4 regions of the Bacillus sp. FG16 genome follow, and region 2 is predicted to be linked to each of the others. Evidence: riboswitches for the same ligand, from Rfam matches in the RefSeq annotation. Region 2 holds a riboswitch; each other region holds the start of a gene.
The links. Region 2 has a riboswitch for thiamine pyrophosphate ahead of ACODS7_RS17790 (MTH1187 family thiamine-binding protein). Riboswitches for the same ligand answer to the same signal wherever they lie in the genome.
Positions count from the first base shown of each region.

Region 1: another riboswitch for thiamine pyrophosphate. It lies ahead of thiC (phosphomethylpyrimidine synthase ThiC); the one in region 2 lies ahead of ACODS7_RS17790 (MTH1187 family thiamine-binding protein).
Region 3: another riboswitch for thiamine pyrophosphate. It lies ahead of tenA (thiaminase II); the one in region 2 lies ahead of ACODS7_RS17790 (MTH1187 family thiamine-binding protein).
Region 4: another riboswitch for thiamine pyrophosphate. It lies ahead of tenA (thiaminase II); the one in region 2 lies ahead of ACODS7_RS17790 (MTH1187 family thiamine-binding protein).

Region 1 is NZ_JBMDKC010000018.1:42,188-45,385, reverse strand. It holds gene ACODS7_RS09335 (hypothetical protein) at 1-120, shown strand, start outside; gene ACODS7_RS09330 (transposase) at 601-870, opposite strand; partial or broken gene ACODS7_RS09325 (L-lactate permease) at 916-987, shown strand; TPP riboswitch at 1,059-1,174, shown strand; gene thiC (phosphomethylpyrimidine synthase ThiC) at 1,287-3,047, shown strand.
Region 2 is NZ_JBMDKC010000047.1:35,550-38,747, forward strand. It holds gene ACODS7_RS17785 (non-ribosomal peptide synthetase) at 1-1,694, shown strand, start outside; TPP riboswitch at 1,747-1,848, shown strand; gene ACODS7_RS17790 (MTH1187 family thiamine-binding protein) at 1,950-2,270, shown strand; gene ACODS7_RS17795 (ABC transporter permease) at 2,242-3,015, shown strand; gene ACODS7_RS17800 (ABC transporter substrate-binding protein) at 3,012-3,198, shown strand, end outside.
Region 3 is NZ_JBMDKC010000054.1:33,820-37,017, forward strand. It holds gene pdxR (MocR-like pyridoxine biosynthesis transcription factor PdxR) at 1-41, shown strand, start outside; gene ACODS7_RS19320 (D-alanine--D-alanine ligase) at 46-960, shown strand; TPP riboswitch at 1,034-1,139, shown strand; gene tenA (thiaminase II) at 1,267-1,956, shown strand; gene ACODS7_RS19330 (DUF3937 family protein) at 2,412-2,675, shown strand.
Region 4 is NZ_JBMDKC010000076.1:2,424-5,621, reverse strand. It holds gene ACODS7_RS22915 (ABC transporter ATP-binding protein) at 1-519, opposite strand, end outside; gene tenA (thiaminase II) at 488-1,183, opposite strand; TPP riboswitch at 1,269-1,372, opposite strand; TPP riboswitch at 1,433-1,544, opposite strand; gene ACODS7_RS22905 (SH3 domain-containing protein) at 1,814-2,968, shown strand; gene ACODS7_RS22900 (hypothetical protein) at 2,974-3,198, shown strand, end outside.

The sequences.
Region 1 (3,198 bases), on a different contig from region 2:
CCAGCTTTCGATAATGAAAATAATCTTCCAATAATTGAAGTACCAGCAATCTTATTTATGGAAAAGAATTTTGAAAAAATAAAGACTTATATAGACAATTATTTTTCTAATAACTCATAAAGAAAATAAAAGTACAGTAAAAAGAAGTCCGATAAAAAACGAGTGGTGTAGAATATTTCTATTAATCATTCGTTTTTTATTATATTTACATATATTTTTTAAAAGAGGATTATAGACGTTCTGAAAAAAATTAATTATAACAAGAACGGTGTTCGTGCTACTATCTACGGTTATTTTTTGTACTAAGTCCCCCTTTAACTAACAAGATAACAAAAAATTAACATATTAAGGAAATAATGTTACGATAAATGTAAGAGATTTCTCTTTGAGTTTTAGCTCTGAATAATAAAGATAGTTAAATCACTAAATGGAGGAGCAGGTCAATTTTGTTCCTTGTATAGTAAATTGTTACCTATCTCTATTGCAGGTTGTATGGCAGGTAACAGTAGCAGTTGTAGCGAAATGCAGCAGAGACAAAGGCTCTTTGTCAAACGGGACTGATGAATGTATTTAGCAAGTAAAAAATGGTTCTTTCCGGAGTTAGTTGAAAAGTCTCATTCTCTCCAAAAGTAGAATCTTTGTCCGCAATGTGGAGAATTTGTATCGACCATACATGATTCTTTTAATAAGCTTTAACTTGTTTATGCTCCCTTCGGCAAGACCATTATTATTCTCATAAGTTACCGCATTTCTGACAGCTTCAATATCCCGGGCTAATCCATTCGTAAAGCTCTTAAACTCTTGTATATTAGTATTCTTAATTTTTTTAATACAATGGTCGAGATTCTCAACACTCTTTGTGGTGAAGATGTTTTTAAACTCCCATGTTAAGTTATAAACTATTTTTACAATAGGGTGTTCTTCGTAATTATTGTTGGTATTATGACGTATGTGCAGGCATATTATTTAACGTGGATGATTCCATAAACAACAAAAGAAATAAACTTTGCATTTTTCAGATTATCGTGTATGATGGGAAAGTATTGAAAATTAAATCAGTGATAAACTAGGGGTGCCTAACGTATGCGTAGGCTGAGAGAGAAGCGCGTGAACTTCTTAACCCTTTGGACCTGATCTGGCTCGTACCAGCGTAGGGAAGTTAACGGCTTTACATAATGATGTCTTTATGAGCCAGGTCCTTATTTTTTTATGGACCTGGCTCTTTTTATTTTGGCATGCGCTGGCCATATCTCGTCCTTGTCACGAACAGGGGGGCAACAAAATTTATGAAACAATCTGTTTCAGCTGAGCAAATTGAATTGAAATCGAGTTTACCAGGGAGTAAAAAAGTATATGTGAATGGACCACGAGAAGGTATGAAAGTGCCGATGCGTGAGATTGAACAAAGCGAAACGAATGGCGTTCCAAATCCGCCAATCCGTGTGTATGATACGAGCGGTCCTTATACAGATCCTGCGTATAAGGTCGAGTTGGAAAAAGGTATTCCAACACCGCGCCACTCTTGGATTATGGGGCGTGGTGATGTAGAAGCATACGAAGGGCGCGAAGTGAAACCAGAGGATGACGGTGTGAAAGTGGCTTCGAAGCATACATCTGTTTTCCCGCAAATGGATCGCCAGCCGCTTAGAGCGAAGCAAGGTGCAAACGTTACGCAAATGCACTATGCACGTAATGGCATTATTACGTCTGAGATGGAATATGTTGCGATTCGTGAAGGTGTAGAGCCGGAGTTTGTTCGTAAGGAAATCGCGGAAGGCCGTGCCATTTTACCAGCGAATATTAACCATCCGGAAGCAGAGCCGATGATTATTGGGCGTAACTTCCACGTGAAGGTCAATGCAAATATCGGAAACTCTGCTGTATCTTCTTCTATTGCAGAAGAAGTAGAGAAGATGACGTGGGCAACGCGCTGGGGTGCGGATACGATTATGGATTTATCTACAGGTAAAAACATTCATACGACGCGTGAGTGGATTATTCGTAACGCGCCTGTACCAGTTGGGACTGTACCGATCTATCAAGCGCTGGAAAAAGTAAACGGAATTGCAGAAGATTTAACGTGGGAAGTATATCGTGATACGTTAATTGAGCAAGCTGAGCAAGGCGTGGATTACTTTACGATTCACGCTGGTGTATTGCTTCGTTACATTCCAATCACGGCAAAGCGTACGACAGGTATCGTTTCACGTGGTGGTTCGATTATGGCACAGTGGTGTTTATTCCACCATAAAGAAAACTTCCTATACACTCATTTTGAAGAGATTTGTGAAATTATGAAGCAGTATGATGTTTCGTTCTCTCTCGGAGATGGATTACGTCCAGGTTCGATTGCAGATGCAAATGACGAAGCACAGTTTTCTGAGCTTGAAACACTTGGTGAATTAACCAAAATTGCTTGGAAACATGATGTGCAAGTTATGATCGAAGGACCTGGACACGTACCGATGCACTTAATTAAAGAGAATATGGAGAAAGAACTTGATATTTGTCAGGGCGCGCCGTTTTACACACTTGGGCCACTAACGACAGATATTGCACCAGGTTATGACCATATTACATCGGCAATTGGAGCTGCGATGATCGGTTGGTTTGGAACGGCGATGCTTTGTTATGTAACGCCGAAAGAACATTTAGGTTTACCGAATAAAGATGATGTACGCACGGGTGTTATTACGTACAAAATTGCAGCGCATGCGGCTGATCTTGCAAAAGGGCATAAAACGGCTCATCAGCGTGATGATGCACTTTCAAAAGCACGTTTCGAATTTCGTTGGCGCGATCAATTTAATTTATCTTTAGATCCTGAACGTGCGATGGAATATCACGATGAAACATTGCCAGCAGAAGGTGCGAAAATGGCTCATTTCTGCTCCATGTGTGGACCGAAGTTTTGTAGTATGAGAATTTCACATGATATTCGTGAATATGCGAAAGAAAATGATTTAGAAACGACAGAAGCAATTGAAAAAGGGATGAAAGAGAAAGCGAAAGAATTTAAAGACACTGGTAGTCATTTATACCAATAACACGTTACACCTCTTTACTTGATTGATCACACTGTAGTACCTAACTTAAATATAGAAGAAGCCCGCTTTGCTAAGACGGTAGCAAAGCGGGCTTCTGTCGTTTATCCCGCTATTTGTGGGCAGTAAGACCCCCTCCTCAAAATTCAGCGGA
Region 2 (3,198 bases):
TCCAAAACACAATTGCAAAATATGAAATGGTAAAAGATGCAGCTGTATTTACGAAGAAAGGTGAAGAAGGTAGTCATTACTTAGTTGCTTTCTATACAACTAGTAATGAAGTTGCTATGGAAACTTTAATACATGATTTAAGAGAACGATTACCAGATTATATGGTACCGTCTAAATTAATTTATATTAATGAACTGCCACTTACACCGAATAAAAAGGTTGATTTGAAGCGATTAGCACAACTAGAAGCAGACTATGAACCACTTCGTTTACAAGAATATATTGCACCATCTACCGAAGCGGAAGAAAAAATAGCGAAAGCTTGGATTGATGTATTAGGAATCTCAAAAATTGGTGTTCATGATGATTTCTTTACAATCGGTGGGCATTCATTGAAAGTATTGCGAGTTTTAACTTTGTTGAAAGAAGACTTTCCGTATTTAACAATTCAAGACTTCTTCCAGGAACGAACGATATATGGGTTAGCACAAATTCAAAGAGAATTAAAAGTTGAGGAAGAAGAAGTATTCCATGAATATAAAGTTATACATGAGCCAGATCCAATTTCCCGTATAAATGAAGTGACAGACAGCAAAGTTTCAAATATCTTTTTAACGGGAGCTACAGGTTATTTAGGTTCACATATATTGTATGAATTATTAAAAGATACAACAGCACATATTTATTGCTTAGTAAGACCGACGCAAGATATACAACAAAGAATTGTTAATACATTAACAAATTACTTTAAAGATATAAGTCAAGAATGGTTGCAACGCATAACAGCAGTACCTGGTGATCTTGGGGCAGAGTATCTTGGTATGGATGAGGATAAATTTAAATTTATTCACTCCAAAGTTGATACGGTGATTCATTGCGGTGCAGATGTAAGACATTTTGGAGATGTAGCCCAGTTTGAAAATGTGAATGTGCAAGGAACGAGTCGTATGTTAGCCCTAGCGGAAGAAGGAGCATCATTCCACTTTATTTCAACAATTGGTATTCCGATAGAATTAGCAATAGAGCAATGGGACACATATGTGGAAACAGGTGATTTTAATTACGATGTAGAGTTAGAGAATGTGTATTCTGATAGCAAATTACAGGCAGAAAACCTTGTTCGTAAAGCGATACAAGAGGGTGTCCGTGGAAATATTTATCGTGCAGGTAACTTAGCGTGTCATTCAGAGACAGGTGTATTCCAACAAAATATCGAAGGAAACGCATTCTATCGTCTTATTAAAGCGATGCTACTTATTGGACAAGCTCCTAATGTGAAATGGGGAATCGATTTCACACCAATTGATTTTGCTAGTAAATCAATTGTAACGTATGTACAAGATTCACAAATAGATGGAGAAACGTTGCACATCTGTCATCCACATCAAATTGAGTTTGAACAATTTATACAGCTAATTGGAGAGTGTGGATACAATCTTGAAATGGTTCCACTTTCAGAATATGTAAATACCGGACTTGAATTAGCGAAGGGAAATGAAGTAGTAGCTGAGTTAATTGCTTCTCAAGTTGCAGGAGATGGAGCGCAGCAATCTGAAATTGTAATGGGTACACGTAGAACGAATGAATGGATTAAGAAAAAAGAATTGATAGTACCAGCAATCAATAAAGAATTTATACAGCAGTTATTAGCTCATGGTGAAAAAGTTGGATATTTTCCAAAAATAATGAAATGATTATGCATGCTTTTGTTTGTTCAATAAAATAAATCATGCTACAATGAAAACGAATTAAGGACCGGGGAGCCAATTGGCTGAGAGGATGTAAGTAAACATCGACCCTCAACCTGATCTGGATAATGCCAGCGTAGGGAGTTACTTAAAGTGATGTAGCATATGTTATTCTATAATAACTTGCATACAAGGCTTTCCTACGCAGTAGGAAAGCCTTTTCTTATTTTTGAAATTTAATTTTATAAGGGGGATTTTATTATGTCACAACAAGTTACAATGTCATTTTCAGTAGTACCACAAGCGAAAACGAAAGATGTATATTCTGTTGTCGATAAAGCAATTGAAGTTGTGCAACAATCGGGAGTTCGTTATGAAGTAGGGGCAATGGAAACAACTTTGGAAGGAGAATTAGATGTACTTCTTGATGTCGTTAAACGTGCGCAACAAGCTTGCGTCGATGCTGGAGCAGAAGAAGTGATTACTTCTATTAAAATCCATTATCGTCCAAGCACTGGTGTAACAATAGATGAAAAGGTTTGGAAGTACCGTGATGAATATGAAAAACCAGAAGCAATCTAAACTTATTACAACTATTTGGCTTATCCTTCTCATTGCAATATGGGAAGGATCTGTTTCATTATTTAAAATCGAACCGTGGATTTTACCAAAGCCTTCTGCCATTGTTCAAGAATTAATTGGGATGAAAGATTTACTATTACCAAATACGATGCAAACACTGCAGGAAGTTATAATTGGACTATTCTTTGCAATTTTATTGGGGACGAGCATCGCAATTATTATGGACGTTATACCGTTATTTCGTATTTTAATAAATCCATTGCTCGTTATTTCGCAAACAATTCCAATCGTTGTACTTGCACCGCTATTTATTATTTGGTTTGGATATGGGATGTTGCCAAAAGTAATGGTCGTAATACTCGTTTGTTTCTTCCCAATTGCGCTTAGTATTTTAGAAGGTTTTCAAACAGTAGATAAAAACATGTTGAAGCTGTTACAAACAATGAAGGCGACAAAGTGGCAAGTTTACCAGAAAGTAAAATTTCCAGCAGTGCTCCCATACTTTTTCTCAGGTTTAAAAATTGCAGTTACATATAGCGTAATGGGGGCAATTATCGGAGAATGGCTCGGTGCAAGTGAAGGATTAGGGGTTATGCTTACGAGGGCTACAAAATCCTTTTTGACTGCCCGAGTATTTGGTGTTGCAGCAATCATCGTTATGGTGACATTATGCCTGTATTTTATCGTAGAGTTTATGGCAAGAATAACAGCACCATGGATATATAGAAAGGACGGCAGAAAATGAAAAAAGGTTTAAAAGTTATGTTAGCTGCCTTATTAGCAGTAGGTGTGGCTGGATGTAATCCGGCGAAGAAAGAAGAAAGCGCAAGTAAAGATCAAAAAGTAAAAGTAGTATTAGATTGGTTTCCAAATACGAATCATACTGGCTTATATGTAGCGCAAGCGAAAGATTATTACAAAAAGCAAG
Region 3 (3,198 bases), on a different contig from region 2:
AAATAATTGGTGATACAATAAAAAATGAAATTTGGAGTTGAGGAAATGAGAATTGGCGTTATTATGGGCGGGGTATCGTCTGAAAAGCAAGTATCAATTATGACTGGAAATGAAATGCTCGCACATTTAGATAAAAGTAAGTATGAAATAGTTCCAATTATATTAAACGAAAAAATGGATTTAATTGAAAAAGCGAAAGACATTGATTTTGCATTGCTCGCATTACATGGAAAATACGGAGAAGATGGGACAGTTCAAGGAACACTGGAGAGTTTAGGGATTCCTTATAGCGGAAGCAATATGTTATCTAGTAGTATATGTATGGATAAAAATATTTCGAAAAAGATTTTACGTTATGAAGGTGTAGAAACACCAGATTGGATTGAACTTACAAAAATGGAGGATCTAAAGCTTGATGAGTTAGATAAGTTAGGATTTCCATTAGTGGTAAAACCAAACTCTGGCGGATCGAGTGTCGGGGTAAAAATCGTTTACAATAAAAATGAATTGATCTCAATGCTAGAAACTGTATTCGAATGGGATTCTGAAGTAGTAATTGAGAAGTATATAAAAGGTGATGAAATTACATGTTCCATTCTGGATGGAAAACAGTTACCTATAGTTTCAATTCGACATGCAGCCGAGTTCTTTGATTACAATGCAAAATATGATGATACTAGTACAGTTGAGGAAGTTATCGAACTTCCAGCGGAAATTAATGAACGTGTAAATAAAGCGTCACTGGCTTGTTATAAAGCATTAAAATGTAGTGTTTATGCAAGAGTTGATATGATGGTGAAGGACGGAATTCCATATGTAATGGAAATTAATACATTACCAGGGATGACACAATCAAGTTTATTGCCAAAAAGTGCAGAAGCAGCGGGAATTAGTTATAGTAAACTATTAGATATGATTATTGAAACATCATTAAAAGTGAGAAAAGAAGAAGGTTTTTAAGATAGTTATATAACGAATTATTTTGACAGTTTCACGAAGTATGCTATGATGAATACATTATAAAAACAAAATATTTATCCACTAGGGGGGCCTTTTATAGGCTGAGATCAAATGTGATTTTGAGACTCTTAGTACCTGATCTGGTTAATACCAGCGTAGGGAAGTGGGAAAGACGTTGCTATTTAATGAGTAAATAAATACTGTCAATTTCACTTTCTTTACGCCTGTAAAGAAAGTTTTTTTATTTTACAGCTTTAATAATTGTGGATAAATACTTATATTTTATACATTATTGGAGGGATTTAAATGACTTTTTCACAATCATTACGTAAAGAAGTAGATTCAATTTGGGAAGCGAGTTTTAACCATCCTTTTGTAAAAAAACTTGGTGAAGGAACGTTAGATTTAGCTAGTTTTCGCTATTATGTGCTTCAAGATTCATATTATTTGAGTCATTTTGCTAGAGTACAAACTTTAGGAGCTGCAAAAGCTCTTGAATTAGAGACGACAGCTCGTATGGCACATCATGCTCAAAATACATATGAGGCCGAGTTATCTTTACATGAGAATTTTGCTAAAAAGCTAGGGATAACAAAAGAAGAAAAAGATAATTTTATTCCTGCGCCAACTGCATATGCGTATACTTCACATATGTATCGTGCTGCGTATGAAGGACATTTAGGAGATATTATTGCAGCAATTTTACCTTGCTATTGGTTGTATTATGAAATTGGCGAACGCTTAAAAGAGTGTCAGCCGGAAGAGCCAATTTATAACGAATGGATTTCTGCTTATGGATCTGATTGGTTCCGTACGCTAGTTGAAGAACAAATTACACGTTTAGATACTATCGCTGAAAAAGTAACAGAGGCAGACCGCAAGCGTATGAAACAGCATTTTATTATTAGCAGTCAATATGAATATTCATTTTGGGAAATGGCTTATACATTAGAAAAGTGGCCAGTGGATACAGACGTAAAAGACGTAATTGGATAAAGAATAGAAGTAATGTTATAGATAGGTATGGATCATACCTGTCTATATATTTTTTCTTATCAAATTTGTGCAAAGTCGATAGTGCTGAGGAAATGGTGAAATGGCATATCGATAAGTTAACTAGTTTAATTGTCTACGCATTAAATGGATAAACTACTGTCACATATATTTTACAATAAAACGGATATGTTACTAAGCTAACTTCAGATGCACAACGTAATGAGATGAAATTTTACCTTGAACGTAAAGCTTGGAGGTATGAAGTTAAATAAGAAAAGAAACCCGCACTGTTAGCTGTAACGGAGTTGTTTTTTCTTTGCAGGAATTTCTAAATTACCATGAAGTGCTGTTAACACAATATGCAAATATGCATATTGTGTTTTTTTGAGTTCTTTTTGTGTTAAAATCAAATATAGAGATATGGAAATATAAAGAAGTAAAAGCAGGAATATCCAATGAATTTTGAGAGGTGTTATATGTTTACAAATAAGAAATTAATTCGATTTGGTTTATCGTTGTTTGTATTTTTAGGAATCATTAATTTTACAATCAGCTATTTCCAAACATATCTTGAAACAGCAGCAGATATTAAATGGGTAATTCCGGGAATTTGGCAAACTATTTTAATAGATGTTCCTCAAGGTATACTTGTTCTTTTAGGCGCAATTGCTTTATATGATTTCACAAAAGAGGCATCACAAAAAGACGCATCAATCTAAATGCGTCTTTTTTCAATTAGCAATTTCATAGAGAGTTTTGCTAAAGAAATAGAATGAAAAGCCCTAATTAGGGCTTTTTTCTTTGTAGGAATTTCTTATCCGTCATAGAAACCGGTCACTAGGAAATGTTATAGCGAAACGCATTTACAGTACAGAAAAATCTAAGTGACAGACGGAAATATATAGGATATGGCGCCATAATTATTGAGAAATTAATTGAATTTAGTAAGTATGAAGATATGACGCTAGAATTCATATTTTTTAATTTTTATTTATCCCGCATTAACGGGTAGTAAGCCCCCCGCCTCAAAATTCAGCAGAAGCAAAGAAGTTAGGTGGCGGTCGGACTGTCCGTAAAAGCCCGATTGGTGAGGGCTAATAATCAGTGGGGGATGAGCTAACCCCCCACTGATTAAAGTTTCACTTTATAAAAATGAGCCCATAGTAAAAATAGGTATATGAACAAGGTGCATCATTTAATGATAAGTCATACTTTGTTGGTGTACGTATTGAACTTAGTTTA
Region 4 (3,198 bases), on a different contig from region 2:
AAACAACCATTCTTGTAAAGAGGCCTTCGTTAAAGCATCTAACGCGCTAAACGGTTCATCTAATAACAATATCTCCCCGCCCGTTAATAAAGTTCGGATAAAAGATACGCGTTGCCTCATACCACCAGATAAATCTTTCGGATGTTTTGTCTCATATCCTTGTAAACCAAATTTATATAACAGTTCCTTTGCCTTTACTTGTGCTTCTTTCTTCTGTACACCTTGGCACTCTAGCGGCAAGGCGGCATTCTCAATAATTGTTCTCCACGGCAAAAGCATATCTTTTTGCGGCATATACCCTACAGGATGGTGCTTTGTTTCTGTCAGTTCTATCTGTCCAGTACTTACCTTCTCTAGGCCTGTAATAAGGCGAAATAAAGTACTTTTCCCACATCCACTCGGTCCGATAATACTGACAAACTCTTTCTCATGTATAGAAGCATTTAATTCATGGATGATTGGTTTCTCATCGTAATGAAAAGAAACATTATGAAACTGTAGTATGTTCTTGCTCCTCAAATCCCCACATCTCCTTACGATAGGACATATCCCAGAATAAATATTCAAATCGACTGGAATATAAGAAAATCTCCTCTAATCTATCTAGTTCTTTCTCAGACTTTCCAACTGCCATTTCATTTAATAAATCTATTAACCAAATACAAAGATTACCGTATTCTTCCGAACTATATCCTTGAATCCACTCACCAAAAAACTCATGATCTCTTGCTCCAGGAATATCATTTAAACGCTTTCCAATTTCCCAGTAGCTCCACATACAAGGAAGAAGCGCTGCTATTAATTCCGCAAGTGTGCCATTTTGAGATACAGACATCATGTAATTTGTATAAGCTAAATTTTTAGCAGATGGTTTCGCAGACTCTATCTCCTCTATAGAAATTCCAAGTCTTTTTGCATATTGTTTATGGATTGTCATTTCGCCATTTAATATTCCATCAATTTGTTCAGCGAACTTTCCCATTACTTGTGGATTCGTTGCTTTTACAACACCAATCGCATATAACTTTGCATAATCTAGCAGATATAAATAATCTTGAATAATATAATACTGGAATTTATCTTTTTCTAACGTGCCATCTCCCATACCCACTACAAACGGATGATTATGACTCATCTCCCAAACTGGTTGCACAGTTTCTAATAATCTATCGCAAAATTTCATTTCTCTATCCCCTTTCAATATATGTATCTAAATAAAAAACCACTTCTATATATAAGAAGTGGTTACAGCAAATAAAATTATACATTTATTCGATGTTCCACTTCCCTTCGCTAGTATTACCTAGATCAGGTGTTATAAGGGTTAAGGATTATTCCTCTCTCAGCAAATCAAGCACCCCTAGTGGTTTCAATATGAAATTTTCAAATAAAAAAGCCCCGTTTCTATACGCAAAGAAACGGGGACTCATTGTTAGTGTCCGAATTGCTTCCCTACGCTAGCATAATCTAGATCAGGTAATAAAAAGGATCAAAGGCTTACGGCCTACTCTCAGCTGGCAACACCAGCTCTCCTAGCAAACTATAAAATTATCACTGTCAGTATAACACCCTAATAAGACATCATCAACTGTTTTAATTTTCTTAATTATCAACAAAATATTGAAGTTATAAAATACATACATTCTATTTTAGAAAATAAAACCCCAATTAATTGTATAAAAAGGAATCATTATCCTCAAAAAATTTATTTTTATATTGATTTCATATTACATTTATGTGAATACACCCACTATATTATATCTTTATACTATAATAAAATTACAACTATACAACTAGAGGAGGTCTCTATTCCATGAATATGAAAGCTACTGCTTTAACAGCAACTACTGTAGCGATTGCTTCTTTACTTCCTTCTATGGGTGAAACAAATGTACAAAAAGCAAACGCTGAACAATTATCTAATATTAAAACTGGGTATGTCAAAGTCGATCAAGTAGCATTACATACAAAAGATAACGTAAAAAGCACATCAATTGATACAATTCGCTTTAATACAAAAGTGAACATCCTTGAAACAACTAATGGTTGGTATAAAGTATCTGTTCATAATAAAGTAGGTTATGTACAAAAAGATGCTATTTTACTAAAAAACAAACTTCAATCTAATGATCAATACATCGTCAATGCTAATGCATTAAACGTTCGCTCTGAACCTAATTTAGAATCTTCCATTTTAGATGTATTACCAAATGGCAAGTTCATTACCGTTCAAGAAGATCAAGGCGAATGGTATAAAATATCACACAATGGCCAAACAGGTTACGTACAAAAAGCATTCGTTTCTAATGGTTCACAGCCCTTAGTAAAAGGAATCACCGTTCAAAATAATACAAAATATACTGTTGCAACACCTAATCTGAATGTACGTAGCAACACTAGTACAAGTAGCGCTCTACTCGGTTCATTACAAAACGGTACACAAGTACAAGTAGTAGAAACTGTAGGAACTTGGTATAAAATTCGTTTTGGCACAGGATACGGATATGTAGCAAAACACTATGTAGTACAAAATCAACCACAAGCTAAAACAGAGCAACCTTCATCTATTCCAGCTGCTTTCAAATTCCCTGCTCAAGGAAGAATTAGCTCAACCTTTGATATACGCTGGGAACAAATGCATTATGGTATAGATATTGCCGCTCCAGGGAACGTCTCTATCCAAGCTGCTGCTGCAGGTAAAGTTGTGAAATCTTATTATTCAGCTAGCTATGGAAATGTTGTGTTCATTGCGCATCAAATCAATGGGAAATTATATACAACTGTTTATGCCCATATGAAGGATCGCACTGTACAAACTGGTGATCAAGTACAAACTGGACAATTAGTAGGTCATATGGGAAACACAGGTCATTCATACGGGCAACATCTTCATTTTGAATTACATAATGGAGAATGGAATTTTGAAAAAACAAATGCAGTAAATCCACTGCCATATTTAGTTAGGTAAATTGTATGCCACGCAATATACCTCTTATAATTGAATACGTAGCCTTTTTAGGTTTAATCTGTTGTTTAATCATTTACAATACAAACATTGTATTTTTATCTATTATTATTGCTTTTGTTGCATTAGAAATTATGATGGAATCATTTCAAGTACAACTAAAACAAAAAATTGCCCATATTTATAATGCTATTTTTCTTTTGAGTGCTCTCATAACAAATATAATTAGTAAT